DNA from 2 places in the Streptomyces sp. NPDC102259 genome. Region 1 is predicted to be linked to the other one. Evidence: riboswitches for the same ligand, from Rfam matches in the RefSeq annotation. Region 1 holds a riboswitch; the other holds the start of a gene.
The links. A riboswitch is a leader RNA that binds a small molecule or an ion and turns the genes downstream of it on or off. The one in region 1 is predicted to bind ZMP and ZTP.

Region 1 (15,020 bases):
TCGGCGAGGATCGCGGCGCGCAGGGCGGTGGGGTTCTCCGCGACCTCCAGCGCCTTCGTCGGACGGATCCCCTCGGCCTCGGCGGCCTCCGCGATCGCGGTACCGCGCTCGGAGCCGGCGCTGGAGCGGGAGACGTAGTAGGTCAGCCACACCTCGGCGTCCGGCAGCTCGACCTCCTGGCCCGGCGCGAGCTCCTCGAAGTGCGGGACGAGGCCGCCGTCCGCGGCCCGGTCCCAGGCCTTGTAGTACCGCATGACGCGGTCGGGGGAGCAGCCGGCGAGCGCGGCGAACTCCTTCGCCGGCACCTTCGGCGTCTCGTCCGCGCTCTGCCCGCCCGGCCGGACGCTGCGCGCCACCATCAGGCCGAAGGCCCACCCGCCGGTCCGCGCGTAGACGCCGAACTCACGGGCGTCCCGCGCCACCAGGTCGGACAGGGGCGCGGGGGACGTCTGGGCGGACGTCTCGGGCAGATCGATCGCCAGGGTCACGGATGACTCTCCTCTGCGGGCTGCTGGACGTAGGATCGGCACTGCGAACGTGCAGACCGGCAGCCTATATGCACCGCTTGGCGATGTTTTGCCGGACCAGCGCGCGGGCCGGGCGGCCCGTCAGCCGAAGGCGTTCCGCAGCGCGGGCAGCAGCGTCTTCTCCGACCAGTCCAGGTACGCGGGCTGGGAGTCCCCGCCGATCTGCACCAGGGCGATCTCCGTGAACCCGGCCTCGGCGTACGGACGTACGGCCTCGACGAAGTCGTCCGGATCGTCGCCGCACGGGATCGAGGCGGCGACGTCGTCGGGCGTCACGAACTGGGTCGCCGCGTCGAAGGAGTCCGGATGGGGCAGTTCGGAGTTCACCTTCCAGCCGCTGCCGAACCAGCGGAACTGGTCGTGCGCCCGCTTCACGGCCGCGTCCCGGTCGGGGTCGTGGCAGACCGGAAGCTGGCCCACCCGCGGCTTGCCCGTGCCGCCGTGGCGGTCGAACGAGGACAGCAGGTCCGCCTTCGGCTCGGTGGCGATCACGAGGTCGGCCAGCCGTCCCGCGAGTGCGCAGGACCGCTCGCCGGAGACGGCGATGCCGATCGGCGGCGGTTCGTCGGGCAGGTCCCACAGCCGGGCGGAGTCCACGTCGTAGTGGGTGCCGTGCCGGGTCACATGGCCGCCCTCGAACAGCGCGCGGATGATCTCCACGGCTTCCTCGAACATCTCGTGCCGCACGTCCACGGAGGGCCAGCCGCCGCCCACCACATGTTCGTTGAGGTTCTCCCCGGAGCCCAGCCCCAGCCGGAAGCGTCCCTCGGACAGCAGCTGCATCGTGGCGGCCTTCTGCGCCACCACCGCCGGGTGGTAGCGGAAGGTCGGACACGTCACGTACGTCATGAGCGGGATGCGGGACGTGGCCTGGGCGGCGGCGCCGAGCACACTCCACGCGTACGGCGCGTGGCCCTGCGAGCGCAGCCACGGGAAGTAGTGGTCCGAGGTCACCGAGAAGTCGAAGCCCGCCTGCTCGGCCCGCACCACGTGGTCGACCAGATCGCGGGGGCCGGCCTGTTCGGTCATCATCGTGTATCCGATTTGCACCATGGAGCCCGAGTCCCCGGCCGCCGGGGGAGGAAACGGACCCGATGCGGGAAACGCCCAGTCCTCACGCGTCCTGTCCGGTACGTCACTCACCGGCGTCGGTGTGCAGGTTGCGTGAAAGGCTGGGTAGGAGGCTTGTCCAGGCGGGCTATGGACGGGAGTCGAAGTGGACTGGGGTCGGTTCGGGCAGCAGATGGCCTCGATGGCGCGTGACCTGCTGGCGCAGGATTCGGTCGACGACACGCTGGAGCGGATCACGGCCTCGGCCACCGAGCTGGTCGACGGCTGCGACGCGGCCGGCATCCTCGTGCTGCACGACGCGAAGGTGGAGACCCTCGCCCCCACCGACCAGCTGGTCCTCGACAGCGACCGGCTCCAGGAACGGCTGGGCGAAGGGCCCTGCTTCGACGCCGCCCGCAGCGCGCGGGGCGAACGGGTCTTCCGCATCGCCGACCTCACCTGCGAGCGGCAGCGCTGGCCCGCCTATGCCCCCAGGGCCCACTCGCTCGGCGTGGGCAGCATGATGGGCTTCCTGCTGTTCACCGAGGACGAGGACCTCGGCGCGCTGAACCTCTACTCCCGCAAGCCCGGCGCGTTCGGCGAGGCCAGCGAGACGGCCGGCTGGCTGCTCGCCTCGCATGCCGCGGTCGCCTTCTCCAGCGCCCGCACCCACGCCCAGATGGAACAGGCCATCACCACCCGGCACGCCATCGGCGAAGCCATGGGCATCCTCATGGGCAGCCACCACATCACCGAGGAGCAGGCCTTCGACGTACTGCGCCGCTACTCGCAGGAGAACAACATCAAACTCCGTGAAGTCGCCCGGATGGTCTGCGCGGGGCGCAGCCTGCCGTAACCGCGGAGGAAGCGGGCGGCCTCCCTGGCTCGTGGGCTGAACCAGCGAGGCCTGGGCCAGGCCAGCGCCCCAAGGGAAGCGCCGCTGAACCCGGCTTGCACATTCAAGTCCCCAGTCCTGCCTTCCGCACACACCGCACGCCCGCGCAGATCCCACCCCGGGGCCGCCCCGCGTCGGCGCTGTGCTGCCGACGGCAGGTCATCGGCGGGCGAAGTGCGCTTCGCGGTAGTCGTCGAGACGGTCGAGGACGAGCAGCAGAATGCCGCTGAGGAGACTGTCGTGCCGACCGCTCCGGGCAAGCCCGTCCTGTCCGCCGATCGCCCGGGCCCGGGCGATCGGCTCCGTGGGATCGGCGCCCTCCAGCGCGCGCATCAACGTGTGCCGCACGGCGTCCAGCAACGGGCCGGGACTGTCCGAGGCGCGACCGGCAGGGGGGCCGGACGTCGGCAGCCCGTTCGCGGCACGCAGCTGGTCGGTGAGGCAGTGCAAGGGAGCCGCGGTGCGCTCGGCCAGGTGGATGCGGTGTCCGACCTCGTCGAGCGCGGCGGCCGAACGGCGACGCGTCACACTCCAGCGCAGCGCCCGCCGGGCCCGGTCCAGATCCCGCCCGAGGTCATGGGGCTGCTGCCACAGATCCCCGGTCTGCCCCGCCCCCCGTCGAAGCGGGGGCCGGTCGGAGTGGCGGTCCAGGTCCTTCAGCAGAGGGTCCAGGCCGTCGCGGTAGGCGTCGAGCCGAGCGGCCAGGAGGCGGCAGGGGTCGGGAGGCCACAGCAGGGGGCCGAGGAGGACGACGACCGCGATGCCGACCAGGTTCTCCAGGACGCGCTGCTCCGGGTAGCCGGAGACGGGCACACCGAAGACGAGCACGGCGCTGACGAGCACCTGTGGACTGGGAGCGCCGTCGATGCGCAGCAGCAGGCCGGCGAGGTATCCGACGCTCACCACCACGGCCAGGGAGAGGGTGGACACGGGAAGCCAGCGCAGGGCGATCGCCGCGATGCCCACCCCCAGCAGGACGCCGCCCAGACGGTAGAGCCCCAGCCGAGGCGCCCACAGCGGGATCCCGGACAGGGTGAACACCGCCGGCAGCACGGCGGCGACCGGGGCGCCGCTGATGCCCAACTCGACCGACAGGTACCACGACAGCGTGGCGCACACGACCATCCGGGCACCGCCCCGCAGCTCCTGCCCGCTCACCCGGCGCAGGCCGCCGAACGCCAGGTCTCCCCGTCGGCCGAGGGTGCTCACGGCCGACGGCATCGTGCGGCCCAGCCGGAATGTCCTTCCCCGTACGGCGGCACGAGCGCACTCCTCTCCCACAGGCGATGAGACCCGACCAGATTACGAGCCGCCCGCACGCCCGCAGGTTTCCACGCAACGTGTGTCCCGCCCCCGACGCACCGGTCGGCTGAAATGGTGGAGGGGGGCGGCCGGGGCGGCAGCGGAGGGCTCAGCCTCCGGACCTAGGTCCTTGATCCGATGCGCGTGCGGTCGGGAACATGCTTGGCTGCTGTCATGACCGAATTCAGCGCGACCGAGCGCGCGTACCTGGAGTCACAGCGGTTGGGGCGCCTCGCGACGGTCGACCCGTCGGGGCAGCCGCAGGCCAATCCCGTGGCGTTCTTCCTGCAGGAGGACGGCACGATCCTCATCGGCGGGTACGCCATGGGGGAGACGAAGAAGTGGCGCAACCTCAGCAAGAACCCGAAGGTCGCGCTCGTCGTGGACGACATCGTGAGCCTGCAGCCCTGGAAGGTGCGCGGTGTGGACATCCGAGGCGAGGCCGAACTCCTCACCGGGCCACATGAGTTGGGCCCGCACTTCAGCGAGGAGGTGATCCGCGTCCACCCGAGGCGGATCCACAGCTGGGGCTTCGAGGACTAGCCGGAACCATGCCCTGCCGCTCACGCCGACGCACTTGTCGGCGGCATCGCGCCACAGGCTCGCCCGGTGTCCCGCGTCCCGTGTCCGGCACGGGTCGTGGGATACGGCGTGGGCGCCGCCGTCGCCGATGTGGACGGGCTGCCGTACCGCTACCGGGCGGAGGTCGCCGACCCGCGCGGGCCGCGCACGACCCGTATGCCTTGCCGCCCCCCCTCGTCGGCAAGTCGCCTGCCGGCTGCGGGCGTTGACCGGTGGAAGCGTGTCGCGTGCACTACAGTGCGGCGTGGGCCGTGACTGGCGCTGAGGTGGAGCACCACCGGGGAGCGGTCTGACGAGACGTCGTTGTCGCCGTGCGCCTGGGCAAGTGGTCAGCCACACCCGGAGGGCGACAATGTCCCTGACTCAGACGGCCCGGCTCATGGATGGCACCGGTCCTGCCGCACGCATCGTCGAAGAGGCCGCTGCCCAGGCTGCGGAGATCTCACGGCGCACGGGGACCAGTCCCTGTCTGGCGACGGTGCTGGTGGGAGAGGACCCCGCTTCGGTCACGTACGTCCGCATGAAGCGGGCGCGGTGCGCGAAGGCGGGCATCCGGTCCCGGCACCTCGCGCTGCCCGCCACCACCACGACCGCCGAGCTGATCGACACCCTCGCCGGTCTGTCCGAGGATCCGGACGTGCACGGCATCCTGCTCCAGCATCCTTGCGGCCCGCACATCGACGAGCGGGCGGCGTTCGAGGCCATCGCCCCACAGAAGGATGTCGACGGGGTCACGACGCGTTCCTTCGCCGCGATGAGCTTCGCGCTGCCGGGCTTCGTGTCCTGCACCCCGGGCGGGATCATGCGACTGCTGGAGGCCCACGACGTCGACCTCGCCGGCAAACACGCCGCCGTGGTGGGCCGCAGCGCGATTCTCGGCAAACCGGTGGGGATGCTCCTGCTCGCCAAGGACGCGACGGTGACGTACTGCCACTCCCGCACGGCCGACCTGCCCGGGATCGTCCGGGAAGCGGATGTCGTGGTGGCGGCCGTGGGACGGCCCCGGCTGATCCGGGGCGAGGACGTCAAGCCCGGCGCGGTGGTGATCGACGCCGGCTACAACCCGGGCAACGTGGGCGACGTGGACTTCGACACCGCCCGCACCCGCGCCCGTCTGATCACCCCGGTGCCCGGCGGCGTCGGGCCGATGACCATCGCCGTCCTGCTCGCGCAGACCGTGGACGCCGCCGCGAGCCAGCTCGGAATCCAGCGCCACTGACCTCTTCCCCGAGCGCACCCCCGGCCTGCCGCCCCGCCGCCCCCGGCTCCTGGTCGGCCGGGGAACCTCGCCGGGGGTGCGTCTCCGGCCGGTCGTCGGCACTGGGCACGGAGCCGAGGAGTGGGAGCAGGGGGAGCCCGTCCGTCGGAGTGTGATGGAGGCCATAATTCCGGTCGGCCGATCTTGGAATGCGTGAGCCTGCGCCACGGCTGCACGGTTCGTGGGCCTCCCCTGTCCTGGGGGGCGCACCGGGCAACGGTGGCCGGCGCGACTGACCACAGGAGCAGGGCCATCGCGGTCCCGCCCGCTCCACCGCATCCGGACCGCCGCCCGCGAAAGGTACTCCCGCTCCATGCCACTGGCCCTGCTGGCCCTTGCACTCGTCGCGTTCGGTATCGGTACGACCGAGTTCGCCACGATGGGGCTGCTGCCCCAGATCGCCGACGGCGTCGGCGTGTCCGTACCGCACGCCGGCAACATCGTCTCCGCCTACGCCCTCGGCGTCGTCGTCGGCGCCCCCCTGCTGACGGCCATGGGCGCGCGCATCGCCCACAAGCGTCTCCTGCTCCTGCTGTCCGGGCTGTTCGTGGTCGGCAACGTCGCGTCCGCCCTCGCTCCCGACTTCGGCTCGCTCTTCGCCGCACGATTCCTGGCGGGCCTGCCCCACGGGGCGCTGTTCGGCGTGGGCGCCGTCGTGGCCTCCCGGCTGGTCGCCCCCGAACGAGCCGGGCGGGCCGTGTCGAGGATGTTCCTCGGCCTCACCATCGCCAACATCGTCGGCGTCCCGGCCGGCACGGCCCTCGGACAGCAACTGGGCTGGCGGTACGCCTACTGCGCCGTCGCCGTCATCGGCCTCGTCGCCCTCGCCGCGCTGGCCGCCTTCGTCCCCCACCAGCCGCGCGGCGACCAGGCCGGCATCCGGCACGAGCTGCGGGCCATGGGGAACAGGCAGGTCGCCCTCGGCCTGGCCACCGCCGTCGTGGGATTCGGCGGCTTCTTCGCCGTCTACAGCTACCTGGTGCCGATCCTGACGCACCTGACGGGCTTCTCCGACGCCTCGACCACCTGGGTCCTCGCGCTCTACGGCGTCGGAATGACGCTGGGCACACTGATCGCGGGCCCGCTGACGGACCGTGCCCTGCGCCCGACGCTGTACGGCGGGCTCGCCGTGCTCGGCGCGTCGCTCGTGACGTTCTACTTCACGGTCCACAGCACCGTCCCCGCCCTGGTGACACTCGCCTTCATGGGCGCGATGGGCGCCCTCGTCACCACCCCCGTGCAGATGCTGCTCATGGCCAAGGCGAAGAACGCCCCGACGATGGCGGCGGCCTCCAACCACTCCGCCTTCAACCTGGCCAACGCCGGCGGCGCCTGGCTCGGCGGCCTGGCAATCTCGGCGGGCTGGGGCTGGGCCTCGCCCGCCCTGGTCGGCGCGGCCCTCGCCGCCGGAGGCCTCGGTCTCGCCCTCCTCGGAGGTTTCACGGACCGTGGGAACGGAGGCTCCGAGGTGATCAGTTCGTCGGAGGCCGAAGCCTCGACGGAGGTCGGACACGTCCCGACCGTCTGACGACGGCCACCTCGTCGCGGCGTCCGGACCGCGAGCGACGGCTCATCCGCGCCGCTGCGGCAGCGGGCGCCGGGGCACCCGGCAGGAAGGTGGAGCCGCGTCCGCTCGCGTGACACCCTGACGACCGTGATCATCAGGGTGAGCGAGGCACGCGTACGTCCTGAACGGTTCGAGGAATTCCGCGACATGATCGTCTCCGCGGTACGCGAGTTTCCCGGCCGTTACCCGGGGCTGATCGACCACGAGGTACTGCTCGCGCCGCCCGATTCACTGCTGTACGTCAGTCGCTGGCGCAGCGAGCAGGATCTGGTCGGCTACGTCGGCGAACACTGGCGTGACCAGCCCGTGGTGCTGCCGGGCGAGGACGAGTACCTCGTGGCACCCCTTCAGCTGCGCCGCTTCGCACCCGCATCTCTGGGCTGATCCCCCCGCGGGGCAGCGTCTCCTTTCCCCAACCCACTGTCCTGACCAGGCAAGATGGGCACATTAGGTGATGTTGCGGAGACTCGGGGAAGAAGTTGCGGCAACCGATAGGAGGTTGTCGTGGAGGGTGGAGATCTGGAACTGGGCGAGTTGCTTGCCGCTGCCGAAGCAGCCCCGCCCGGTGAGTCCGTCGATGTGGTGGCACACGATCTGCAAAAGCGGTTCGGAGCCGAGCGTGTGTCATTCCTGTTCGTCGACCTCATCGGTCAGCGACTGGTACGCCTCGCCCCGGCAGGCGGTGAGCCCGCCGACCACGGTGAGCCCATCGACCTGCACGGCAGCGTCTACGACGGCGTGCTGCGCAGCCAGCGCCAGCATGTGGAACCGGACGGCCAGGGCGGACGGCGCGTCATCACGCCGGTCACCAACCGCGGTGACTGCATCGGAGTCCTGGAGGTCACCCTCCAGTCCGCCGACGAGACCGTGCTCCGACAGGTCCGCGACGCGGCACACGCGCTGGCCTACATCATCGTCACGGACCGCCGTTTCACCGATCTGTACCACCTGGGCCGGCGCACCACCGAGACCAGTCTGGCCGCGGAGATCCAGCACCAGCTGCTTCCCTCGGCGCCCTGCTGCGAGGCGGCCCAGTTCACCCTCGCCGCCGGGCTGGTCCCGGCGGACGACATCGGTGGCGACACCTACGACTACACCCTCGACCGGGACACCCTGCACCTGTCCATCACCGACGCCATGGGCCACGACACGGAATCGGCGCTGCTGGCCACCCTGCTGGTCGGCGCACTGCGCCGGGCACGGCGCAGCGGCTGCGACGCCCTCAAGCAAGCCCGGCACGCCCACGAGGCCCTGCTCAGCCACAGCCGCGGTCTGGCCACCGGGCAACTGCTGTGCGTCGACCTCGACACGGGCCTGTGCGAACTGGTCAACGCCGGCCACCCCCGGCCGCTGCGGATGCGCGACGGCGTCGTCGAAGAGGTCCGTCTCGCCGTCAACCTGCCCTTCGGCGTGGTGGCACCCACCGCCTACCGCCTACAGGAACTGCAACTGCGCCCCGGGGACCGCCTGGTCCTGCTGACCGACGGAATGCAGGAACGCGGCGCCGCGGCCGTCGACCTGGCTTCGGTCATCGAGGACACCCGCGAGCTGCACCCGCGGGAAGCCGTCCGGACCCTGACCGCCGCGGTGCTCGACGCCTGCCACGGCAGCCTCAAGGACGACGCCACGGTCCTGATACTGGACTGGCACGGCGATCGCCGCCGACCGGACGAGACCAGACCCGACCCGCGGCGGTGAGCCGCGGCGACCCCGACACGCACCACCGGCCGCGGCCGCGGCCGCGGCCGGTGGTGCGTGTCGGGGTCCAGGGAGGCCGCGGTGTGCGAAGGGGTTCGAGACGGCGCGGATCGGCGTCGGTGAGGCCTCCGTCCTCATCCGCTTCGGCGGAGGGGCGCGTTCCCGGGTGGCGTTCCTGGACTGCCTGCCGCTGAGAGCAGCTGTCGCGTCGATTCCGGACACCGTGTCGCCGAACAGGCGCCCGAAGCACTGGGCCTTCGCCCTCGCCGACTTCCTTCAGCCGGGCCCCCGACGGGGCTTCGCGCAGCCGCCGGAGGCCTCGCCACCGCGGCGCGTGGATCACGTCCGCGCGGGTGCCCGCACGGCGAGCAGGGCGACGTCGTCGTCGTTGGCGGCGGGGCGGACCCGGCGCAGCAGCTGGTCGGTGAAGGAGGTAAGCGGGCGGTGGGCGAGGGCGGCGGCATGCTGGCGGAGCCGCTGCAGGCCCTCGTCGAGGGTGTGGCCGGGTTCCTCGATCAGACCGTCGGTGTACAGCAGGAGGGTGGATCCGGGCGGCAGCAGGGCGGTGGCGTCGGTGCGGGGCTTGCCGACGCCGGTGCCGAGCAGGATGCCGTGGCCGCCGGTGAGGTAGTCGGCCAGGCCGTCATGGCTGATCAGCAGCGGCGGCGGGTGGCCCGCGTTGGTCCAGGACAGTTTCCACCGGCCTTCGTCGGTCTCCTCGACCCGGGCGAGGATCATGGTGGCCATGGTGACGTCGGTGATGTGCAGGACCGCCTCGTCGAGGCGTTCGACGATCTGGCTGGGGGGCTCCTGCAAGGCCCAGGCGTAGGCGCGGAGCATGTTGCGCACCTGCGCCATGCCGGCCGCGGCCTCCAGGTCGTGACCGACGACGTCGCCGACGGCCAGCGCGGTGGCGCCGTCGGACAGGGAGAACGCGTCGTACCAGTCGCCCCCCACCTGCGAGGCGTCGGGCGCGGGCAGGTAGCGGACCGCCATCTGCAGCCCGGACACGCGCGGCATCTGGGGCAGCAGATGGTTCTGCATGGTCTCGGCGACCTTGCGCTGGCGCTGGTAGAGGCGCGCGTTGTCCAGAGCGAGGCCGGCGCGGCGGGCGATGTCCTCGATCAGGGGAAGGTCGGCGGTGTTGAAGTCCCCCGGCTGCCCGGCACGGCCCAGGGTCAGTGCGCCGAGGACGGCGCGGGTGCTGCGGATGGGCGCGATGGCCGCGGAGTGGATAGCGGTGGCGTCGAACAGACGGCGCTGTTCGACCGCGATGCCGGAATCCGGCGGCCCCTGGTAGGTCTGCGGGCCGGCCAGCGTCGAGGCGACTCCGCGCAGGGCCCTGGACAGGGGCATCGGGGATTCCTCGGGGATCGGCGGCATCGGCCCCTGAAGCTCCTCGTGGGCCACCAGGGAGTCACCGGTCGCCTCGACGACCACGGTGCGCCACACCTCGTCGCGCTCGGTGATCAGGTCGATGATGACCCAGTCCGCGAGCCGGGGCACCACCAGAGTCACCAGTCGTCGCAGCGCCTCTTCGACATCAAGGGTCGAGGTCAGCTGGGTGGTGGTCGCGGCCAGCAGCGCGAGTCGTTCGAGGTCCGGCAGCAGCGTGGCCGCCGGCTCCGGCCGTGTGTCGGCCTCCCGCGGATGCCGGGCATGGAAGAGGACGAGCGTGCTGCCCGCACCCTCAGGGAGATCGAACGGGGTTATCAGCCACGAGATGGGCAGCACCGAGCCGTCCCCGCAGGCGAAGTGGTCCTCCTCGGCCTGAGCGGTGCGCCCGGCGTGGAAAGCCAGCCGCATACGGCACTGGGTTCTCGGCAAGGGATGGCCGTGGGCGTCCCGGTGCAGCAGGTCGTGCGCGTCATGGCCGAGGAGATCTTCGGCGGGCCGGTCCAGGAACTGTTCGGCGCGGGAGTTCACGGCGACGATACGGCCCTCCTCGTCCACGAGGTAAGCCCCGGCCCCGATGGCTTGCAGCACCTCGGCGACCGCGGATGCGGGCGCCGACAGAAGCCGTCTGCCGTGGCCCTGTGTGTCCTCCGGTCCTGCCATGCCCTGATCTCCTCAGCTGACGGGCGGCACGCCCGTACGACGTATCCGCCTTTCCCGACTGCCCCTGCACCGATGAATCCCACCTGTTCTCGCCTGTTCCCGCCTCTCGACCGCCGCGACCGGCCCGCCGGCGCCTGCTCGGGCGGCGGCGAGGAGAAGGCGGCGAGGAGAAGGGGGGCGAGAAAAAAAGGGGAGTGAGTGCAGGCATGGACGCACCAGGTGAGGGTATCCGCGCGATGGCGCCGGTCGTATCCGCCGGCAGTGGTGGTCGGCTTCGATGGTGGGAGGGGTAGGTCATGGCGTTCATGAGCGCGACGGCTGAGGACACACAGGCACGGGAGTTGCCGGAGGTCGCCGATCCCTCTCGTGTCGCGCCCAGGGACGCGCGCGAACTCTCCAGGCTGTTCTTCGACCAGCTCGCGGTGCTGGAGGAGGGCACGCCGGAGCACCAGTACGCGCGCAACACGCTGATCGAGATGAACATGTCCCTGGTCCGCTTCGCGGCCGGCCGCTTCCGCAGTCGTGGGCCGGAGGAGATGGAGGACATCGTCCAGGTCGGCATGATCGGCCTGATCAAGGCGATCGACCGGTTCGACCTCTCCCGGGAGGCGGAGTTCACCTCCTTCGCCATCCCCTACATCGTGGGTGAGATCAAGCGGTTCTTCCGCGACACCACCTGGGCCGTGCACGTGCCCCGCCGACTCCAGGAAGCCCGCGTCCAGCTCGCGCGCGCCACGGAGGAACTGCGCAGCCGGCTGGGCCGCACCCCGACGGTGAAGGAGCTGTCGGAGCTGATGAGCCTTCCGGAGGAAGAGGTGCGCGAGGCCCGCCTCGCCGCGAACGGCTACAACTCCTCCTCCCTGGACGCCGCCATCAGCGGCAGCGAGGACGGCGAAGCGGCGCTGCAGGACTTCATCGGCCTCCCGGACCAGTCCCTGGAACTCGTGGAGGACTTCCACGCCCTGGCCCCGCTGATCGCCGAACTCGGCGAGCGGGACCGGCAGATCATCCACATGCGGTTCGTGGAGGAACTCACCCAGGCCCAGATCGGCGAGCACCTGGGCGTCTCACAGATGCATGTCTCCCGGCTGCTGTCGCGCACCCTCGCCCGGCTGCGCGAAGGCATGCTCACCGCTCACTGAGGTGTCCCGGCCGACCGTCGGCCGGCCCCGGGCCGGCCCCGGGGCCAGGGCTAGGGCCAGGGCCAGGGCCAACGGCCCCTTCGAGGACGGTCTGCACGATCCGGGGCCGGTCCCAGAGGGCCAGGATCTCGTTTGGCGAGGGCCACGACGGGCAGCGGGTCCTGGTTCCCGTGCACCACGATGGCGGCGGCCGACAGACTGCGTGGAACGGCTCGGGCGTCGAGGAGGACGCGCCACTCCTGGGGGCCGAGCTGCAGAAACTCCAGGCCGGGGAGTTCGGCGATCTCCAGAGGGTCGGCCAGCGTGCCCGGGTAGGCGGTGAGTGTACGCAGGCGGGGCAGCCCGGCGACGGGGGCGAGGCTGAGGGGCGCGCTGTCCCACACGCCGATGGACAGGGCTTCCAGACCGGGAACGGCCAGGACCTCGTCCGACCGGCCTCGTCGAAGCTCCCTCAACCTCCTCATCTGCGGAGCGGGTTGTTAGCCTCGCCGGCGTGAACAGTTCTTCCCTGCCAGGCCGAGGCACATCATGAGCGTCGTCGACTCCTGCCCTCTCGGTGCCGCGACCACGCTCGCCGAACTCGCCCGGGATCCGCATCCGCGACTGGCGCTGCTGCGCGCGCGGGAGCCGGTGTCCTGGCTCCCCGAGCTGGACGGCTGGCTGGTGACCCGCCGTGACCTCGCGCTGAGCGTGATGCGGGACGCCGAGACCTTCACCGTCGACGACCCCCGGTTCTCCACCGCGCAGGTCGTCGGCCCCAGCATGCTGTCCCTCGACGGCGACCACCACACCCGGCATCGCGAGCCCTTCACGGCGCCCTTCCGCCCCCGGGCGGTGCGCGACGGATTCGCCGCGTTCATCGAGCGGGAGACCGACCGACTCCTCACCGCGCTGGAGCCGACGGGCGCCGCCGAACTGCGCAGCGCCTTCGCCGGACCCCTCGCGGTCGCGGTCGTGACCGAGGCGCTGGGGCTGGCCGGCACCACCGGGGACACGGTGCTCGGCTGGTACGACTCCATTGTGCGGTCGGTCTCGGACATCACCGCCGGCCACGAGGCGGGGCCCGCCGGCGTCGCGGCGTACGCGCAGCTGCGCACCGCGGTGGAAGCCACCGTCGCCGACCGGAGCTCCTCTTCCCTCCTCGGCTCGGCCGCCGGGCAGCTGACAGTGCCCGAGGTGGCGTCCAATGCCGCGGTGCTGATGTTCGGAGGCATCGAGACCACCGAGGCGATGATCACCAACCTGCTGCTGCACCTGCTGCGACACCCCGACCAACTCGCCCTTGTCCGGGCCGACTCCGAGCTGCTGGACGGCGCGATCGAGGAGTCACTGCGCCTCGAACCCGGCGCGGCGGTCGTGGACCGCTACGCCACCCGTGACACCGTCCTCGGCCCCGCCGTGATCCACCGCGGTGACCTCGTCACCGTCTCCCTGACGGGGGCCAACCGCGACCCGGCCGTCTTCCCCGAACCCGACCTGTTCGACGTCCGCCGCGAGAACGCGCGTCTCCAACTGGCCTTCGCACACGGCCCGCACTACTGCCTCGCCGCACATCTCGCCCGTCTGGAGACCCGCATCGCCCTCCAGCGCCTGCTGGAACGCCTCCCCGCCCTGCGCCTGGACCCCGACCACCCCGCGGCCCCGTACGGCCTGGTCTTCCGCAAGCCCAGCACCCTGCACGTGCGGTGGGACCGGGCGGCCTGAACGGGCCGCCGGCCGCCGGCCGCGCCCCGGGAGGGCCTGGGGATCTGGGTGATCGACGGACTCCGTCCGCACGGCTCGAAGACAGCCTTGACTCTCCAGCGACTGGAGACATCAGGATGGGCGACATGGACGGCGCGACTCTCTATTCGATCGGGGAACTCTCCCGGCGCACCGGTTTGTCAGTGAGGACAATCCGGTTCTACTCCGATGCGAAGGTGGTAGCGCCGACCAGCCGCACTCCCGCCGGATATCGACTGTACGATGTCGACGCACTGCGTCGCTTGGAACTCGTTGGCACGCTACGCGAGTTGGGGATCGACCTACCCACGGTCCAGCGAGTACTGAACCGCGAACTGTCGATGGCGGAAGTCCTCTCGGCCCACGCCGACGCCGTAGATGTTCAGATCCAGATGCTGCATCTGCGTCGGAGTGTTCTGCGAGCCGCGGCAAAACTCGGATCCAGTCCCAAGGAGACCAAGCTCATGCACAAGCTCGCGCAATTGTCCGTCGAGGAGCGTCGTCATCTGATCGACGATTTCATCGATGGCACCTTTGGAGTGGAGGACGCCGACGCGAATGCGGTGGCCATGGTTCGCGCTGCCACTCCGAATCTTCCGGAGGACCCGTCCACTGAACAGGTCGCCGCCTGGGTGGAGCTTGCCGAGTTGCTCAGCGACGAGGACTTCCGGACACAAATGCGACGGGTGGCCACCTTCCAGGCCGATCAGCACACGCTCGGTATCGAGGTCGAAGCCGGCGAAGAATTGATGGAGTTCACCCGTCAAAAGCTTGTCGAAGCCAGGAGTACTGGCATCGATCCGCTCGGCAATGAGGCAACACCCATCGTCGACGATCTCGTGCAACGTTTCGCCGACGTGTTCACGCGCGCCCCGGACGCGGAATTCCGGGACTGGCTGGCCCAGCAGTTCGAAGTCGCCTATGACCCCCGCGTGGATGAGTACTGGCGGCTGGTGTGGATCGTCAACGGCTGGCAGGTGGTACCGAATCTGATCCCTGTGTACACATGGCTGATCCATGCTTTGCGAAGGGATTCCTGAACATCTCCACCACGACGGTGACTGTATTCGCCTGAGCCTGGATCCACCGGCCTTCAGGGGGCTTCGTGGCCATCCCCCCGCGATCTCGGTGGTGAGGGGCGCTGAGGCGAGAGGTGGCCGGCGTCGATCATCCCGCCCGAGGTCGCCCACGCCGTCGCGGGCGTCGGCTCCTTCTCCGT
Region 2 (15,020 bases), on a different contig from region 1:
GCACACCGGCGGGCTGGTCCTGGAGGACGACTACGACGGCGAGTTCCGCTACGACCGCCAGCCCGTCGGCGCCCTCCAGGGCCTGGACCCCGACCACGTGGTGTACCTGGGCACCGCGAGCAAGTCGCTGGCCCCCGGCCTGCGCCTGGGCTGGATGGCGCTGCCGCCGGACGTCGCGGAGGAGGTCGTCGCGGCCAAGGGCGGGGTGGACACCTGCGGGGTCCTGGACCAGCTGACACTCGCGGAGTTCCTCACGTCGGGCGCGTACGACCGGCACGTCCGGGCGGCGCGCACCCGCTACCGCCGACGCCGTGACGCACTGGTCGCGGCGCTCACCGCGCACGCCCCGGCGATCCGCGTCACCGGCATCGCGGCGGGTCTGCACGCTGTCCTGCGGCTCCCGCCCGGCACGGAGGAGGCGGTGGTGCGGGCGGCGGCCTACCAGGGCCTGGCGGTCGACGGCCTCATCCCCCGCTACCGCCATCCCGACGCGGTCACCGAGCCCCTCGACGCCCTGGTCGTCGGCTACGGCACCCCGCCGGACCACGCCTGGTCCGGCGCGCTGGACGCGTTGTGCGCGGCGCTTCCCTTCGGCGAGAACGGTTCCGGAATTCCTTTTCCCGGATAGATTTCCCGGCCGCAGGGGAATACAGTCTCCCCATGACGAACAATAATTCCGTGTCCCGTGTGGCGCTCAAGAGGATAACCCCCGATGTTTCCGCCGCGATGGGCTCCCTGCACGGCGCCGCCGTTATCGCCGCCCAGGACGCCAAGGTCGAACCCGAGATCCTGGAACTGGTCAGGATCCGCGCCTCACAGCTCAACGGCTGCGCGTTCTGCCTCGACATGCACACCAAGGACGCCCGCGCCCAGGGCGAGGCCGAGCAGCGGATCTACGCCCTGAACGCCTGGCGGGAGACCCCCTTCTTCAGCGAACGGGAGCGCGCCGCACTGGCGTTGACCGAGGCGGTGACCCTGGTGCACGACGGGCAGGTGCCGGACGCGGTGTACGCCGAGGCCGCGGAGGTCTTCGACGAGGCACAGGTCGCGGCGCTGATCTGGGCGGCCACGGTCATCAACGCGTACAACCGGATCGCCGTCGCGACACGCATGGTCCCGGGGGCTTACCAGCCCGCAAAGAAGCAATAGAGAAGCAGTGGAGAAGTAATCCGAAAAAAATGGAGAAGGAATGCGGAATTCGGGCATCGGCGATATCTGCCGATGCCCGTGGTGTGTGCGTCCTAGGAATGCGGAAGCGGCTCCCACAATTCGTCTCTCCGAGTGCAGGTCGTGTGGTCGACGTGTCCTCCTCAGTACTTCCCGCCCGCCACCGCCGGCGCCCCGCCCCGGGGTCCGTACGGCGCGTGCTCCAGCCATGAGCCGCACGCGGGCAGCACGGGAGCGAGGGCCGCCGCCGCACGCTGCCTGAGCCGTACGGTCCGGCGCCGTGGCCGCAGATGCTCCAGGGCGGCCCCGGCCGCCTCGCTGTTGAACAGCCCCGCGGCCCGCCGTACGTCCGCGAACGCGGCCACCGCCTCCGGCGCGCCGGCGGCCACGGCCCGCGCGGCCGCCGCCGCGTCGGCGATCCCGCTGTTCATGCCCCGCGCGCCGAACGGCGGAAACAGATGAGCGGCCTCGCCGACGAGCAGCACCCGCCCGTGCGGGTCCGTGAACGAGGCCGCGACCTTGCGCAGGAAGCGGTACGTCGACACCCACAGGATCCGCTCCGCGTACCCGTCGCCCACCACCCCCGGCAGCCACTCCCGCACGGCGTCCTCGGTCCCGTACACCTCCTCCGCATCGTCGTCACGGCACTGGAGGTCCACCTGGAAGCCGCCGGTGAACGGCACCCGCATCACACTGCGGCCCCCGACGCCCGGATGCTCGTAATGGAAGACCCGCTCCAGCGGCAGCTCGGCGCCCGGCACGTCCGCCACGTCGACGACGACATGGAAGCCCTCGCCGCGCACGCCCTCCATGGGGATGCCCAGCGCGCCCCGGACGGCCGAGCGGGCGCCGTCGGCGGCGACGACGTACCCGGCGTCCCATTCCCGGCCGTCCTCGCCGGCCAGCGTGACGCCGTTCCCGGACGTTCGTACACCGCGGACCCGCGCGTCCCAGACGAAGTCCACCCCCGCCCGCTCGCACGCGGCGCGCAGGAAGCGCTCGGTGTCCAGCTGACGCAGGCTCGTGAACGGCGGCAGCCCGGAGAGGGGCGGGAAGGTCCGCGCGTACACCTCGCGGCCCCGGTAGAGGGTGCGCCGGGTGTGCCAGGTCCGGCCGTACGCCGTGATCTCGGCGGCCAGCCCCGGGGACATCCCGTCGAGCAGCCGCAGGGTCTCCCGGTGCACGAACAGGGCACGGCTGCCCGGCCGTTCACGGTTCTCGTGGTCCGCCTCCAGGAGCACGACCGGCAGCCCGCGCGCGCGCAGGGCGAGCGCGGCCGACAGGCCGACCGGACCCGCGCCCACCACGATCACGGGATTCACGCGCGCACGCTCGCCCGGGTCTGGGTCAACTGGGTCAGCATCCGGGTGATCTCCCCCCGCTTCACCTTCCAGGTCGCCGTCATCGGCAGCTCCTCGAACCGCCACTGGCGCGGCGCGGCCATCGCGGGCAGATCGGCGGTCGCCTCCCGCCAGCGCTCCGGGTCGAGGGGCTGCTCGCCCCGCACGCACACCACCGGCACCGGCTCACGGTCCGCGCCGGCCACGATCACGACCTCGCGGAGCTCCTCCAGCCGCTCCATCAGCGCGTCCTCGACCGCCAGATTGCTGTGCACGGCGTCGATCCGGTCCACCTCCCGGTCGATCAGATGCAGCGCGCCCAGGCGGCTCATGTATCCCATGTCGCCCATCTGCCACCACCCGCCGTCGAGTTGACGCTCGTACTGCGCCCGCGCGCCGAGGTAGGTGAGGATGCGGCCCCTGGTGCGGGCCTCGATCCGCCCGGGGGTGCCGGGGGCGACCGGCCTGCCGTCGGGGTCCGCGACCCGGACCCGGGTGAAGCCCGGGATCCCGATCCCCACCCGACGTCCGTCCGCCCGCTCCACGCTGCGCCGGGTGAACCACTGGAACGCGACGGGCCCGGTCTCGCTCTGCCCGTACAGCTGGATCAGCCACGGGGCACGCCGGCGCGAGGCGCCCAGCAGCCGCCGTACCGTGCGCGGATGGATCGCGTCGAACGTGGAGCCGTACGACTTCACCCGGGACAGCGGAGCACCGGGCGCGTCGGCCAACTCCTCCCACAGCACGAAGGTGTTGGGATGCGTCTCGACGATGCCGGGGCGGTGCCGGACCAGCAGCGGTCCCACGCTCGCCGGGTCCGGGTCGGTGATCAGCACGAGCGGGCTGCCGAAGTGCAGCAGGACGCCGAGCAGATGGTAGAAGCGCGAGTGCACGAACGACATGTGCAGCGCGGCGGTCTCGCCCCGGGTGGGCCAGCCCATCGCCTTCTGCGGCACCAGCCGGTTCCACATCGTGTTCGGGCAGTGCACGGCCAGCTTGGGGACGCCGGTGGTGCCCGAGCTGTGGGTGATCAGGGCGGGCTCACGGGGGTGCAGCCGGACGGGAGCGGGCGGCTCGGCGCCGGCGTACTGCGCCAGGGGCTCGGCGCCCGGCGCGTCGTCCACGGAGAGGATCCGGCGCACCCGCGCGTCGATGCCGGCCTCCTTCAGCGGCCCGGCCAGCTTGGCCCGGTCGGTGATCAGCCAGGGCTGCCGCAGCCGTTCGAGCAGCTGCCCGACGACGGGGCCGGCCAGACCGGGGGAGAGGAGTACGGGGACCGCGCCGATACGGGAGACCGCGCAGGTCAGCAGCACGATGTCGACGTTGTCCGTCTTGTGTACGACCACCTGCTCCGAGGGCCGCACCCCGGCCGCCCACAGCCGGCCCGACAGCTCCTCGACCACGTCGGCCAGGCCGTCGTAGTCGAGGTCGACCCCGAGGGAGGGGTGGGTGTCCAGCGGCCGGTCCAGGGTGACGAAGACGGCTCCGTGCCGGTCGGCCGCCCGCCGGAACAACGGACCCAGGTAGAACCCGCGGTCGGCGAGCAGGGATTGCTGCGACATGTGGCTGTTCCTCTCAGACACGGACCCGGACCCGGACATGGACCCGGACACGGACCCGGACCCGGTCACCACGCCCCCTGGCGCACCAGGTGGCGGCGGAGCTTTCCGGTGGGAGTACGGGGCAGCGACGCGACGAAGCTGACACTGCGCGGCACCTTGAACGCGGCGAGCCGCTCCCGCGCGAGCGCGACGAGCTCGTCCTCCAGCCGCGCCAGACCGGTGGGGCCGGCGGGGGAGGCGGTGGGGGCTGTGGGGGCCGTGGGGACGACGAAGGCGCGCAGGCGGGTGCGGCCCCGGCCGTCCGGGACGGCGGCGACCGCGACCTCGCGGACCGCCGGGTGGGCGCGCAGAGCGGCCTCCACCTCCAGCGGGGAGACGGTGATCCCGCCGACCATCTCCATGTCGTCGGTGCGGCCCAGGTGGCGGTAGGAGCCGTCCGGTTCGCGGCGCGCCCGGTCGTGGGTGGCCAGCCAGCCGCCGACCAGCGTGCGCCGCGTCTCCTCGGGCCGGTTCAGATACCCGGGCGTCACCGTCGGCCCGCGCACCCACAGCTCCCCCTCCGCACCGTCCGGCACGGGCCGCCCGGCACGGTCGCGCAGCTCCACCTCGAACCCCGGCACGGGACGCCCCACGGTGCCCGGACGGTCGTGGCCGAGACTGTTGGCACAGAAGGCGTGACCGGCCTCGGTCGAACCGATCTGCTCCAGCACCGGCGCGCCGAGCAGCTCGGTGATCTGTCCGCCGAGCCCGTCCGGCAGGCCCTCGCCGGCCGACACCGCGACGCGCACCGAGGCGAAGCAGGCCGTGTGACCGCCGCCCCGGTCGGCGACCAGCGCCGCGTACGCCGACGGCACGGAGTAGAGCAGGCTCACCCGGTGCCGGGCGACGAGTTCGTCGACGGCGGCGGGTGTCGGACGCCGGTCCACCAGGACGGCGCTGGAGCCGGAGAAGAGCGGGAAGACGAAGGCGTTGCCGAAGCCGTACGCGAAGTACAGCTTGGACACCGACAAGGTGACGTCCTCCTCGGTGATTCCGAGCAGCCGCCGGCCGATGAGCTCGTGGTACGTCCCCGGATCGCCGTGCGTGTGCACGACGCCCTTGGGGCGGCCCGTGGTGCCGGAGGTGTACTGCACGTACAGCGGTGTCCGCGCGTCCACCGGGTGGGCGGCGGCCGGCTCGGCGGCGGGCGCGAGCGCGAGGAGCTGGTCGGAGCCCAGGCGCGCCCGGTCGGCGAAACGGTCCTCGAGAGCCGGCCCCGTCACGCACAGCGCGGCGTCGACGTCCTCGGCCATGAACGCGTGCTCGGCCGCGGGCAGTTCGGGATTGACCAGGACGGCCACGGCCCCGAGCCGGGCGACGCCGAGGAAGGCCGCGACCCACGCGATCCCGTCGGGCAGCGCCAGCAGCACCCGGTCCCCGGCCCGCACCCCGTGCCCCGCGAGCACCCCGGCGGCCCGCGCCCCCAGGTCATGCGCCTCACCGTGGGTCCACACCTGGTGCCCCTGATGAAACGCGGGCCGCCCACCCCACCCACGCCGCTCGGCGAGCGAGGCGAGATCCGCGGCGAGGTTGCCGACACCGACACCGACGCCGACACCGGCGCCTGCACCGACCCCCCGGCCCCCGGAACCACCGGGCGACCTCGTCGTGGGCTGCGAAGCCGTCGTGGGCTGTGACGTGGTCATCGGGCGGCGCCCTTCGCGGTGGCCGGGCCGGGTGCGGGGGGCGTGCCCCGGGAGCGGCCCGCGCCCGCCCGCCCCGGCGCTCCGGGCGCCCGGGTCGGCGCCGCGCCGTGCTCCCGCAGGGCCCGCATCTGCGCGGCCGTCTTCAGCAGCATCTCGTCGTACTCCGCGACCGGATCGGAGTCCAGGACGATCGCGCCCCCGGCCCCCATCCGCAGCAGACCGTCGGCCAGGACGGCCGTGCGGATGACGATGTTCAGGTCCGCGCCGCCGCTGCACCCCAGATAGCCGAGGGCGCCCGCGTACACGCCCCGCGCCTCCGTCTCGAGACCGTCGATGATCTCCAGCGTGCGCTGCTTCGGCGCCCCCGTCATCGACCCGCCGGGGAAGCAGGCGCGTACGCAGTCCACCGCGTCGGTGCCCGCGCGCAGCCGGCCCTCGACGGTGGAGACGAGCTGGTGCACGGTGGCGTACGTCTCGGTGGCCATGAGCCGGGAGACCCGCACGGTCCCGGTCCGGCAGACCCGCCCCAGATCGTTGCGGAGCAGGTCGACGATCATCAGGTTCTCGGCGCGGGTCTTGGCGTCCGCCGCCAGCTCGTCCCTGAGCCGGGCGTCCTCCAGCGGACCGGCACCGCGCGGCGCGGTCCCCTTGACGGGCTTGGCCTCGGCGACGCCGTCCCGGGTGATCCGCAGGAAGCGTTCGGGCGAGGAGCCGGCCACGTCGAGGTCGCCGAACTTCAGGAAGGCCGCGTACGGCGCGGGGTTGACGCGGCGCAGCACCCGGTAGAAGCCGTAGGCGTCGTCCGGAGCGGGTAGGACGGCGGCGTCGGTCAGACAGATCTCGTAACTGGTGCCCGCGGCGAGCTCGCGCCGGCAGGCCGCGATGTCCGCGAGGTACGTCGCCCGGTCCCGCACCAGCCAGGGCTCGACCTCACCCACGCCCGCCTCACCGCTCCCGAGCCCCGCCCCGCTCACCGCGAGGGCACCGGCGGCACCGACCGCCTCGACGCCACCGGCGGCACCGACGGCACGGTCTGCCGGGCGGTCCGCCGGGGTCTCGGCGGGCAGTGAGGTGAGCCGGGCCAGCGTGGTCTCGAGCCAGTCGGTGGCCTCGTGGGTGGCGTGCGGGGTGTCCTCCGCCAGACAGACCGCGTAGGTGAAGCCCTTCTCGTGGTCCACCGCGATCAGCCGGTCGGCGAACAGCCAGCAGGCGTCCGGGGTGGTGGAGCGATGCCGGTTCGGGGAGCCGCAGTCGGCCTTCGTCTCGTAGCCGAAGTAGCCGACATAGCCGCCGGTGAAGTCGAAGGGGAGCCCGGTGGCGTCGACCCGACGGTTCGCCAGCTGCCGCTTGAGATAGTCGAAGACGCTCGCCCGGACCTTGCGCGTCGGCCGCCCCGCCCGCTCGATCTCGCAGCGGCCGGCCTCGACGTCGTACCGGACGAACTCGGCGAGCGGACCGCTGTCGTCGCCGAAGAAGGAGAAGCGGGAGAGTCCCCGCTCGACCCGGGAGCTGTCCAGCCAGAACGCCCGCGGCGAGTCGGCGTACAGCCGGGTGAAGGCGGCCTCCGCGTCGATCGCCTCGGCGATGCGGCGGGTGTGCAGCCGATGGACGGGCCGGTCGGCACGGCGCGGGTGGGGGACGGTCGTCCTGGGGCTCGGCATCGCCGCCGCGTCCGGGGTGACCGCGGTGTTCTTCGTACGCGTCTTGCGGGCCCGCTCGGCCGTCAGGTTCCGGAAGTTCACGAGCATCCGGTGGCCGTACTCGGTGAGCACCGACTCCGGGTGGAACTGCACGCCCCACAGGGGCCGTTCGCGGTGCCGCAGCCCCATCAGGACGCCGTCCTCCGCCCAGGCGGTGGCCTCCAGGGAGGCGGGCAGCGGCTCGCGTACGGACAGCGAGTGGTAGCGGACGGCGGTGAAGTTCTGCGGCAGACCCTGGAACAGGTCCCGTCCGTCGTGGCGGACGGCCGACAGATGCCCGTGCCGCGGCTCCGGGGCGGGCGCCACCCGGCCGCCCTCCCCGTGCGCGATGCCCTGGTGGCCGAGGCAGACCCCGAGCACCGGCACCGGGGACTCGGCGAGCACTCTCGCGCTGATGCCGAAGTCACGCTTCTTCGACGGATGCCCGGGTCCGGGCGACACCACCACGTTGTCGAAGGCGGCGATATCGGGAACGGCGTCCGCGGCGGCGTCATTGAGGATCACCACCGGTTCCTCGCCGTTGACCTCGGCGATCAGTTGGAACAGGTTGTACGTGTACGAGTCGTAATTGTCGATGAGCAGGGTCTTCACCCGCCCACCTCCTCGGGGTCGTTCTCGGGTGCTACGCGGTCCGTCGTTTATGCCGTCCACGAAGCGCTTGGAGCGGTGGATACAGCCATTTCTTGAAGAAACGCTGAAGGCGTGGCATGAGAATCCAGGTGACAAGGGCCGTCACGCACAGGCAGAGCAGCAGTGTGCGAATGAACGGATTGAGGCCACCGAGATAGGGAAGCGCGATCAGATTAAAGAGGAGCACGGGCGGGAAAACCGCGCTCATATTCACAAACCATAACTTCCATTTCGACGGCGGGGCCGGCGCCCTGGGTGCGGGGGTCTGGGAGTCGAACCAGGCCTTGGAGCCGCGCACGCTTCTGCGGTCCGTCTGCCGGGCGATGCCCAGCGCCCGCTCGTCCCACTCCACCCTGGCGGCCGAGTCCTCCCAGGCCCGCGCCGTGCCTTCGGTCGCGAAGCGATAGACCACATGCCACTCCGCCTCTCCATCGACAAGTACACCGCCCCCCAGGAAGCCGGGTTGCCGTGCGCTCGCGCCCAGCATGGCCCACCCCCAGGAGTGGAAGTCGGCCTCGCGGCCCGGCACCACGCGATATGCGGAGGTGACGGTGACGGGATTACTGGTCACACCGTCGAGTACGCAGCAGAGAGCGCTTGCGTTCACAGGTTCTTCAAACTTCTACAACTGTCTCGTCCTGTCCGGAACGCGGCTTTTCATCGTCTTTTCAGCGGTCTTGAGTCCTTCTGTCGAACGGTACTGTCGGTAACCTTTCCGGGATTCCTGGAAGCGCTTGCCGGTAAGTCGAGAGAAGTGCACGATCGAGCCTCCGGCGAATTTCCTGATCGAAGGAGAACCATGTCCAGGTACGACTGGAGCCTCACTCACGAGGGAATCGAACAGGCTCGTTCCGCAATAGAACCGATCCGAAAGGAAGTGACCGCCCACCCGATCTATCAGCGGATGAGCAGCCGTGCGGACCTGGCGGTCTTCATGACGCACCACGTGTTCGCGGTCTGGGACTTCATGTCCCTGCTCAAGTCGCTCCAGCGGGACCTCACCTGCGTCGACGTCCCCTGGGTGCCGCGCGGCTCCGCGGTCAGCCGGCGGCTCATCAACGACATCGTCCTCGTCGAGGAGAGCGACGAGCTGAACGGCGGCTTCACCAGCCACTTCGAGCTGTACCGCGCGGGCATGGACGAGGCGGGCGCCCCCACGGCCCGGATCGACACCTTCATCGCGCTGATCGCCGAGGGCCACGACGTGCCGTCGGCGCTGCGGGTCGCCCAGGTCCCCGCCCCCGCGGCCGAGTTCGTGCGCACGACCTTCCAGATCATCGCCGACCGGCCGCTGCACTGCCGGGCCGCCGCCTTCGCCTTCTCCCGGGAGGACCTCATCCCGGACATGTTCGACCAGGTCATCGAGAAGGAGGGCACCGACCGGCTCCCGCTCTTCCGTGACTACCTGGCCCGCCACATCGAGGTGGACGGCGAGGAGCACACCCCCATGGCCATGCAGATGGTCGCCGACCTCTGCGGCACGGACGACACGCGCTGGCAGGAGGCCGTCGAGACGGCCATCCTCGCGCTGGAGGCGAGGATCCGCCTGTGGGACGGCATCACGGCGACGATGGCCTGACCGGCGGCTCCGGCGCCGGCTCCGATGCCGACCCCGCCGGCGGTGCCGTTTCGGGCGCCTCACCGAACCGGGCCAGCGCCAGCGCCCCCGCCACCGCGACCGCGAAACCGAGCACGGCCAGCCAGCCGAGCCCCTCCCGGGTGCGGTCGCCCAGCCACACCACGCCCACCAGCGCGGGGCCGATCGTCTCGCCGATCACTATCCCGGCCGTGGCCGTCGTCACCGACCCCCGCTGGAGAGCCGTCGTCAGCAGCAGGAACGCGGCGCCGCCCCCCAGCAGCAGGGCGTACAGCGCCGGGTCGGTGAGCAGCTCCGCCGGGTCGAGCGAGTCGATCAACCGCACCGCCACCTCGACCACCCCGAACCCGAAACCGGCCCCGAGCCCCAGCACCAGCGCCCGTCCGCGTCCGGTCAGCCGCCTTCCGGCCAGCCCCAGCAACAGCACCCCGGCCGCCGCGCCGAGCATCACCCACGGCAACGCCGGCGGCCCGCTCTCCTCGCCCTCCGTCCCCGCCGCCACTCCCAGCATCGCCAGTCCCGCGCACACCACCCCCACCGCGGCCCACTCGGTCCGGCTCAGCCGTACCCTCAGCAGCCGCGCCGCGACCACCGCCGTCACCGCCAGGCTGGCGGCGAGGGCCGCCCCCACGGCGTAGATCGGCACCGAGCGCAGCGCGGCGATCTGGAACACGAACCCCAGCCCGTCCAGCCCGAGGCCCGCCAGATAGCGCCACTGCCGCACCGCCCGCAGCAGCAGCGCCGCGTCCCCGCCGCTTCCGCCGGCGGCCGCCCGCGCCGCCATCGCCTGAAGCACCGTCGCCGTACCGAAGCAGACCGCCGCGCCGAGGGCGCACACCATTCCGAAGAGCACGAAAGGACTGTAGGGGAACGGCTCGTGGGCGGGCCGCCTTCGGCCGCTCCCGGCACGGTGTCTAGGCTGACGGCCGGAAATCGTCGTAGGGGCGATGCGGCGAACGGGGAGACGGAACATGGCGGACGCGCGTCGGAGACTTCGCTCGGGCACGGTCGTGCTCGGCGGCATGGGAGTGCTCGCGGCGGCCCTGTCCGCCTGCTCCTCCGAGCCCGACAAGCGCTGCGTCGACCGCGACAGCTACAACCTCACCAAGGGCTACAAGGTCGTCGCCGACAAGAACTGCAAGTCCACGTCCGGCACGTCCGGCAAGGCGGGCAAGTCCGCCACGGCCGCCACGGACGACGCCTGGTACTACGGCGGCGACAAGAAGGGCTCCTGGGTCGACGGCGGCTCCTTCACCAAGCCGGGCAAGGGGTCCAGCGGCTCGACCGGCTCGAGCAGCAGCAGCGGAGGCAGCAGCAGCGGCAGCAGTGGCGGCGGCGGAGTCGACCGGAACGGCTTCGGCGGCGACAGCGACAGCGGCAGCGGTGTCGGCAAGGGCAGCTCCGGCAAGGGCAGCTCCGGCGGCTGAGCGCCCGAGCGGCTGAACAGGACACCGGCACCGTGCGACGTCACAGCATCGAACCCCGCCCCGACTGGCAGCGGACCGTCGAGGAACAGGGTCTCGTCTACCCCCTCACCCGTCACCCCGACGGCGGCCTGCGCCCCTACTGGGACGAGAGCGCCTACTACGTCTTCACCCTCGACGAGGTCGAGGCGCTGGAGGGGACCGTCGAGGAACTGCACACCATGTGCCTGGCGGCGGCCGCCCACCTCGTCGAGTCCGACCGTCTCGCCGACCTCGGCATCACCGACCCGCGGATCGCGGCGGCGGTCGCCGAGGCCTGGCGCCGGCGCGATGAACTACCGTCCGTCTACGGTCGTTTCGACCTCCGCTACGACGGCACGGGACCGGCGAAACTCCTGGAGTACAACGCCGACACCCCCACCTCGCTCGTGGAGGCGGCCTCCCCCCAGTGGTTCTGGATGGAGGAACGATTCCCCGGCGCCGACCAGTGGAACTCCCTCCACGAACGCCTGATCGCCGCCTGGAAGAAGCAGGCCCCCCTGCTCCCGCCCGGCAGCCCGCTCTTCTTCGCGCACTCCTCGCAGGACGAGCTGGGCGAGGACCTCATGACGGTCGCCTACCTCAAGGAGACCGCCGAGCAGGCCGGCCTGGACACCGACTGGATCTCCATGGAGGAGATCGGCTGGGACCCGCTGTCCGGCCGCTTCGTCGACCGGCAACTCCGCTTCATCCGCAGCTGCTTCAAGCTCTACCCCTGGGAGTGGCTGACCAGCGACCGCTTCGCCGGCCATGTCCTCGACACCCTCGACAACGGCGGCGGCACCGGCACGACGTTGTGGATCGAGCCGGCCTGGAAGATGCTCCTCAGCAACAAGGCGCTGCTGGCCGTCCTGTGGGAGCTGTACCCCGGGCACCCCAACCTCCTCCCCGCCTACCTCGACGGCCCCCGCGAGCTGGCGACCACCACCGGCTACGCGGCCAAGCCGCTGCTGGGCCGCGAGGGCGCCGGCGTCACCCTGCACGAGCCGGGCGGCGATCCCGCCCCGCGCACTGACGAGGCCTGCTGCTACCAGCAGTTGGCGCCCCTCCCCGCGTTCGACGGCAACCACGTCGTCCTCGGCGCGTGGATGGTGGAGGACGAGTCGGCCGGCCTCGGCATCCGCGAGTCCTCCGGCCTGATCACGGACGAGTACGCCCGCTTCCTGCCCCACGTGATCCTCTAGACCTCCGGGCGTCCAGACCTCCAGACCTCCAGACCGCCAGACCGCCAGACCGCCGGGCCTCCGGGCCCTTTCGAGACCCCGGATCCCCGCCCCCCCTGATCCGGGGGGGGCGCTCCGGATCCGCTGGAGGTGTGGTCCTGCGCGGGTCCGACGTCGCTCGCATGGTGGACGCCGGACCTTGGGATTCGGACGTGGCCGGTAGGCTGGCGAGCGGGCCGTGACTGGCGCGCTGGGATGGGACGGACCATCGGGGAGCGGCCTGTGAGCGACAAGAGTGCCGTGCGCCTGGGCCAGACCGAGCACCGTGACCGCACGCCACGCCCCCGGAGGCCGACGACATGTCCGAGCAGCAGTCCCTCTCCACCGAGTCCACCGCCTTCCGTGCCGCACTCGACGTGATCCGCGCCGTCGAGCCGCGCGTCGCCGACGCCATCGGCCAGGAGGTCCACGACCAGCGCGAGATGCTCAAGCTGATCGCCTCGGAGAACTACGCCTCCCCGGCCACCCTCCTCGCGATGGGCAACTGGTTCAGCGACAAGTACGCCGAGGGCACCATCGGCCGCCGCTTCTACGCCGGCTGCCGCAACGTCGACACCGTCGAGGCGCTGGCCGTCGAGCACGCCCGCGAGCTCTTCGGCGCCCGCCACGCCTACGTCCAGCCGCACTCCGGCATCGACGCCAACCTCGTCGCCTTCTGGTCCGTCCTCGCCGACCGCGTGGAGGTCCCCTTCCTCCAGAAGACCGGCGTCCGCCAGGTCAACGACCTCTCCGAGGCCGACTGGGCCGAGCTCCGCCAGGCCTTCGGCAACCAGCGCATGCTCGGCATGTCCCTGGACGCGGGCGGTCACCTCACCCATGGCTTCCGCCCGAACATCTCCGGCAAGATGTTCGACCAGCGCTCCTACGGCACCGACCCGGCCACCGGCCTGATCGACTACGAGGCCCTGCGCGCCTCGGCCCGCGACTTCAAGCCGCTGATCATCGTCGCGGGCTACTCCGCGTACCCCCGTCTGGTGAACTTCCGGATCATGCGCGAGATCGCCGACGAGGTCGGCGCGACCCTCATGGTCGACATGGCCCACTTCGCCGGCCTGGTCGCGGGCAAGGTCCTGACCGGCGACTTCGACCCGGTCCCGCACGCCCAGATCGTGACGACCACCACCCACAAGTCGCTGCGCGGCCCGCGCGGCGGCATGGTTCTGTGCGACGACTCGCTCAAGGACCAGGTCGACCGCGGCTGCCCGATGGTCCTCGGCGGCCCGCTCCCGCACGTCATGGCCGCCAAGGCCGTCGCTCTGGCGGAGGCCCGGCAGCCGTCCTTCCAGGACTACGCCCAGCGCATCGTCGACAACTCCCGCGCCCTCGCCGAGGGCCTGACACGGCGCGGCGCGACCCTGGTGACCGGCGGCACGGACAACCACCTGAACCTGATCGACGTCGCCTCCTCCTACGGCCTCACCGGCCGCCAGGCCGAGGCGGCGCTGCTCGACTCGGGCATCGTCACCAACCGCAACGCCATCCCCGCCGACCCGAACGGCGCCTGGTACACCTCCGGCATCCGCATCGGCACGCCGGCGCTGACGACGAGGGGTCTCGGGACGGCCGAGATGGACGAGGTGGCGTCCCTGATCGACCGGGTCCTCACCACGACGGAGCCGGGCACGACGAAGTCGGGCGCCCCCTCGAAGGCCGCCCACGTCCTGGACGCGAAGGTCGCGGACGAGATCTCCCGGCGGGCGACCGACCTGGTGGCGGGCTTCCCGCTGTACCCGGAGATCGACCTCGGCTGACCCCGGCGGCGCCCCGGGCGGCCCCCATGGCCGCCCGGGACCCGTTCCGGGCGGTCTCCGCGCTCTGAGACAATGATGAGCATGGCCTCTGACCGACCCCGCGTGCTCTCCGGAATCCAGCCCACCGCAGGCTCGTTCCACCTCGGCAACTACCTCGGCGCCGTCCGCCAGTGGGTGGCCCTCCAGGAGACCCACGACGCGTTCTACATGGTCGTCGACCTGCACGCGATCACGGTCCCGCAGGACCCGAAGGAGCTCAGCGCGAACACGCGGCTGGCCGCCGCCCAGCTGCTCGCGGCCGGTCTCGACCCGGACCGCTGCACGCTGTTCGTCCAGAGCCACGTCCCCGAGCACGCCCAGCTCGCCTGGGTCATGAACTGCCTCACCGGGTTCGGCGAGGCGAGCCGGATGACCCAGTTCAAGGACAAGTCCGCCAGGCAGGGCGCCGACCGCGCCTCCGTGGGCCTGTTCACGTACCCGATCCTCCAGGTCGCGGACATCCTGCTGTACCAGGCCGACGAGGTCCCGGTCGGTGAGGACCAGCGCCAGCACATCGAGCTGACCCGCGACCTCGCCGAGCGCTTCAACGGCCGCTTCGGCGAGACCTTCACGATCCCGAAGCCGCACATCCTGAAGGAGACGGGCAAGATCTACGACCTCCAGGACCCGTCGATCAAGATGAGCAAGTCGGCGTCCACGCCGAAGGGCCTCATCAACCTGCTCGACGACCCGAAGGCGACCGCGAAGAAGGTCAAGAGCGCGGTCACGGACACCGACACGGTCGTCCGCTACGACACCGAGAACAAGCCCGGCGTCAGCAACCTGCTCGGCATCTACTCGACGCTGACCGGCACCGGCATCCCCGAGCTGGAGCAGCGGTACGAGGGCAAGCTCTACGGCGC

Region 2: it holds a riboswitch for ZMP and ZTP, as region 1 does, so the genes downstream of both, ACIRPU_RS22495 (glycine hydroxymethyltransferase) here and ACIRPU_RS08390 (bifunctional 5,10-methylenetetrahydrofolate dehydrogenase/5,10-methenyltetrahydrofolate cyclohydrolase) in region 1, are expected to answer to the same signal.

What each region holds. Positions count from the first base shown of each region.
Region 1 is NZ_JBIWMA010000002.1:850,581-865,600, forward strand. It holds gene ACIRPU_RS08365 (hypothetical protein) at 1-488, opposite strand, end outside; gene ACIRPU_RS08370 (LLM class F420-dependent oxidoreductase) at 609-1,580, opposite strand; gene ACIRPU_RS08375 (GAF and ANTAR domain-containing protein) at 1,744-2,433, shown strand; gene ACIRPU_RS08380 (aromatic acid exporter family protein) at 2,632-3,681, opposite strand; gene ACIRPU_RS08385 (PPOX class F420-dependent oxidoreductase) at 3,949-4,317, shown strand; ZMP/ZTP riboswitch at 4,598-4,686, shown strand; gene ACIRPU_RS08390 (bifunctional 5,10-methylenetetrahydrofolate dehydrogenase/5,10-methenyltetrahydrofolate cyclohydrolase) at 4,709-5,575, shown strand; gene ACIRPU_RS08395 (MFS transporter) at 5,928-7,142, shown strand; gene ACIRPU_RS08400 (antibiotic biosynthesis monooxygenase) at 7,269-7,565, shown strand; gene ACIRPU_RS08405 (PP2C family protein-serine/threonine phosphatase) at 7,686-8,879, shown strand; gene ACIRPU_RS08410 (SpoIIE family protein phosphatase) at 9,219-10,937, opposite strand; gene ACIRPU_RS08415 (RNA polymerase sigma factor SigF) at 11,234-12,079, shown strand; partial or broken gene ACIRPU_RS08420 (hypothetical protein) at 12,066-12,495, opposite strand; gene ACIRPU_RS08425 (cytochrome P450) at 12,608-13,783, shown strand; gene ACIRPU_RS08430 (MerR family transcriptional regulator) at 13,909-14,841, shown strand.
Region 2 is NZ_JBIWMA010000009.1:211,772-226,791, forward strand. It holds gene ACIRPU_RS22440 (PLP-dependent aminotransferase family protein) at 1-628, shown strand, start outside; gene ACIRPU_RS22445 (carboxymuconolactone decarboxylase family protein) at 661-1,149, shown strand; gene ACIRPU_RS22450 (FAD-dependent oxidoreductase) at 1,311-2,489, opposite strand; gene ACIRPU_RS22455 (class I adenylate-forming enzyme family protein) at 2,486-4,069, opposite strand; gene ACIRPU_RS22460 (benzoate-CoA ligase family protein) at 4,135-5,754, opposite strand; gene ACIRPU_RS22465 (chorismate-binding protein) at 5,751-8,045, opposite strand; gene ACIRPU_RS22470 (hypothetical protein) at 8,077-8,655, opposite strand; gene ACIRPU_RS22475 (DUF3050 domain-containing protein) at 8,884-9,663, shown strand; gene ACIRPU_RS22480 (DMT family transporter) at 9,644-10,522, opposite strand; gene ACIRPU_RS22485 (hypothetical protein) at 10,653-11,108, shown strand; gene ACIRPU_RS22490 (glutathionylspermidine synthase family protein) at 11,141-12,328, shown strand; ZMP/ZTP riboswitch at 12,536-12,626, shown strand; gene ACIRPU_RS22495 (glycine hydroxymethyltransferase) at 12,667-14,118, shown strand; gene trpS (tryptophan--tRNA ligase) at 14,200-15,020, shown strand, end outside.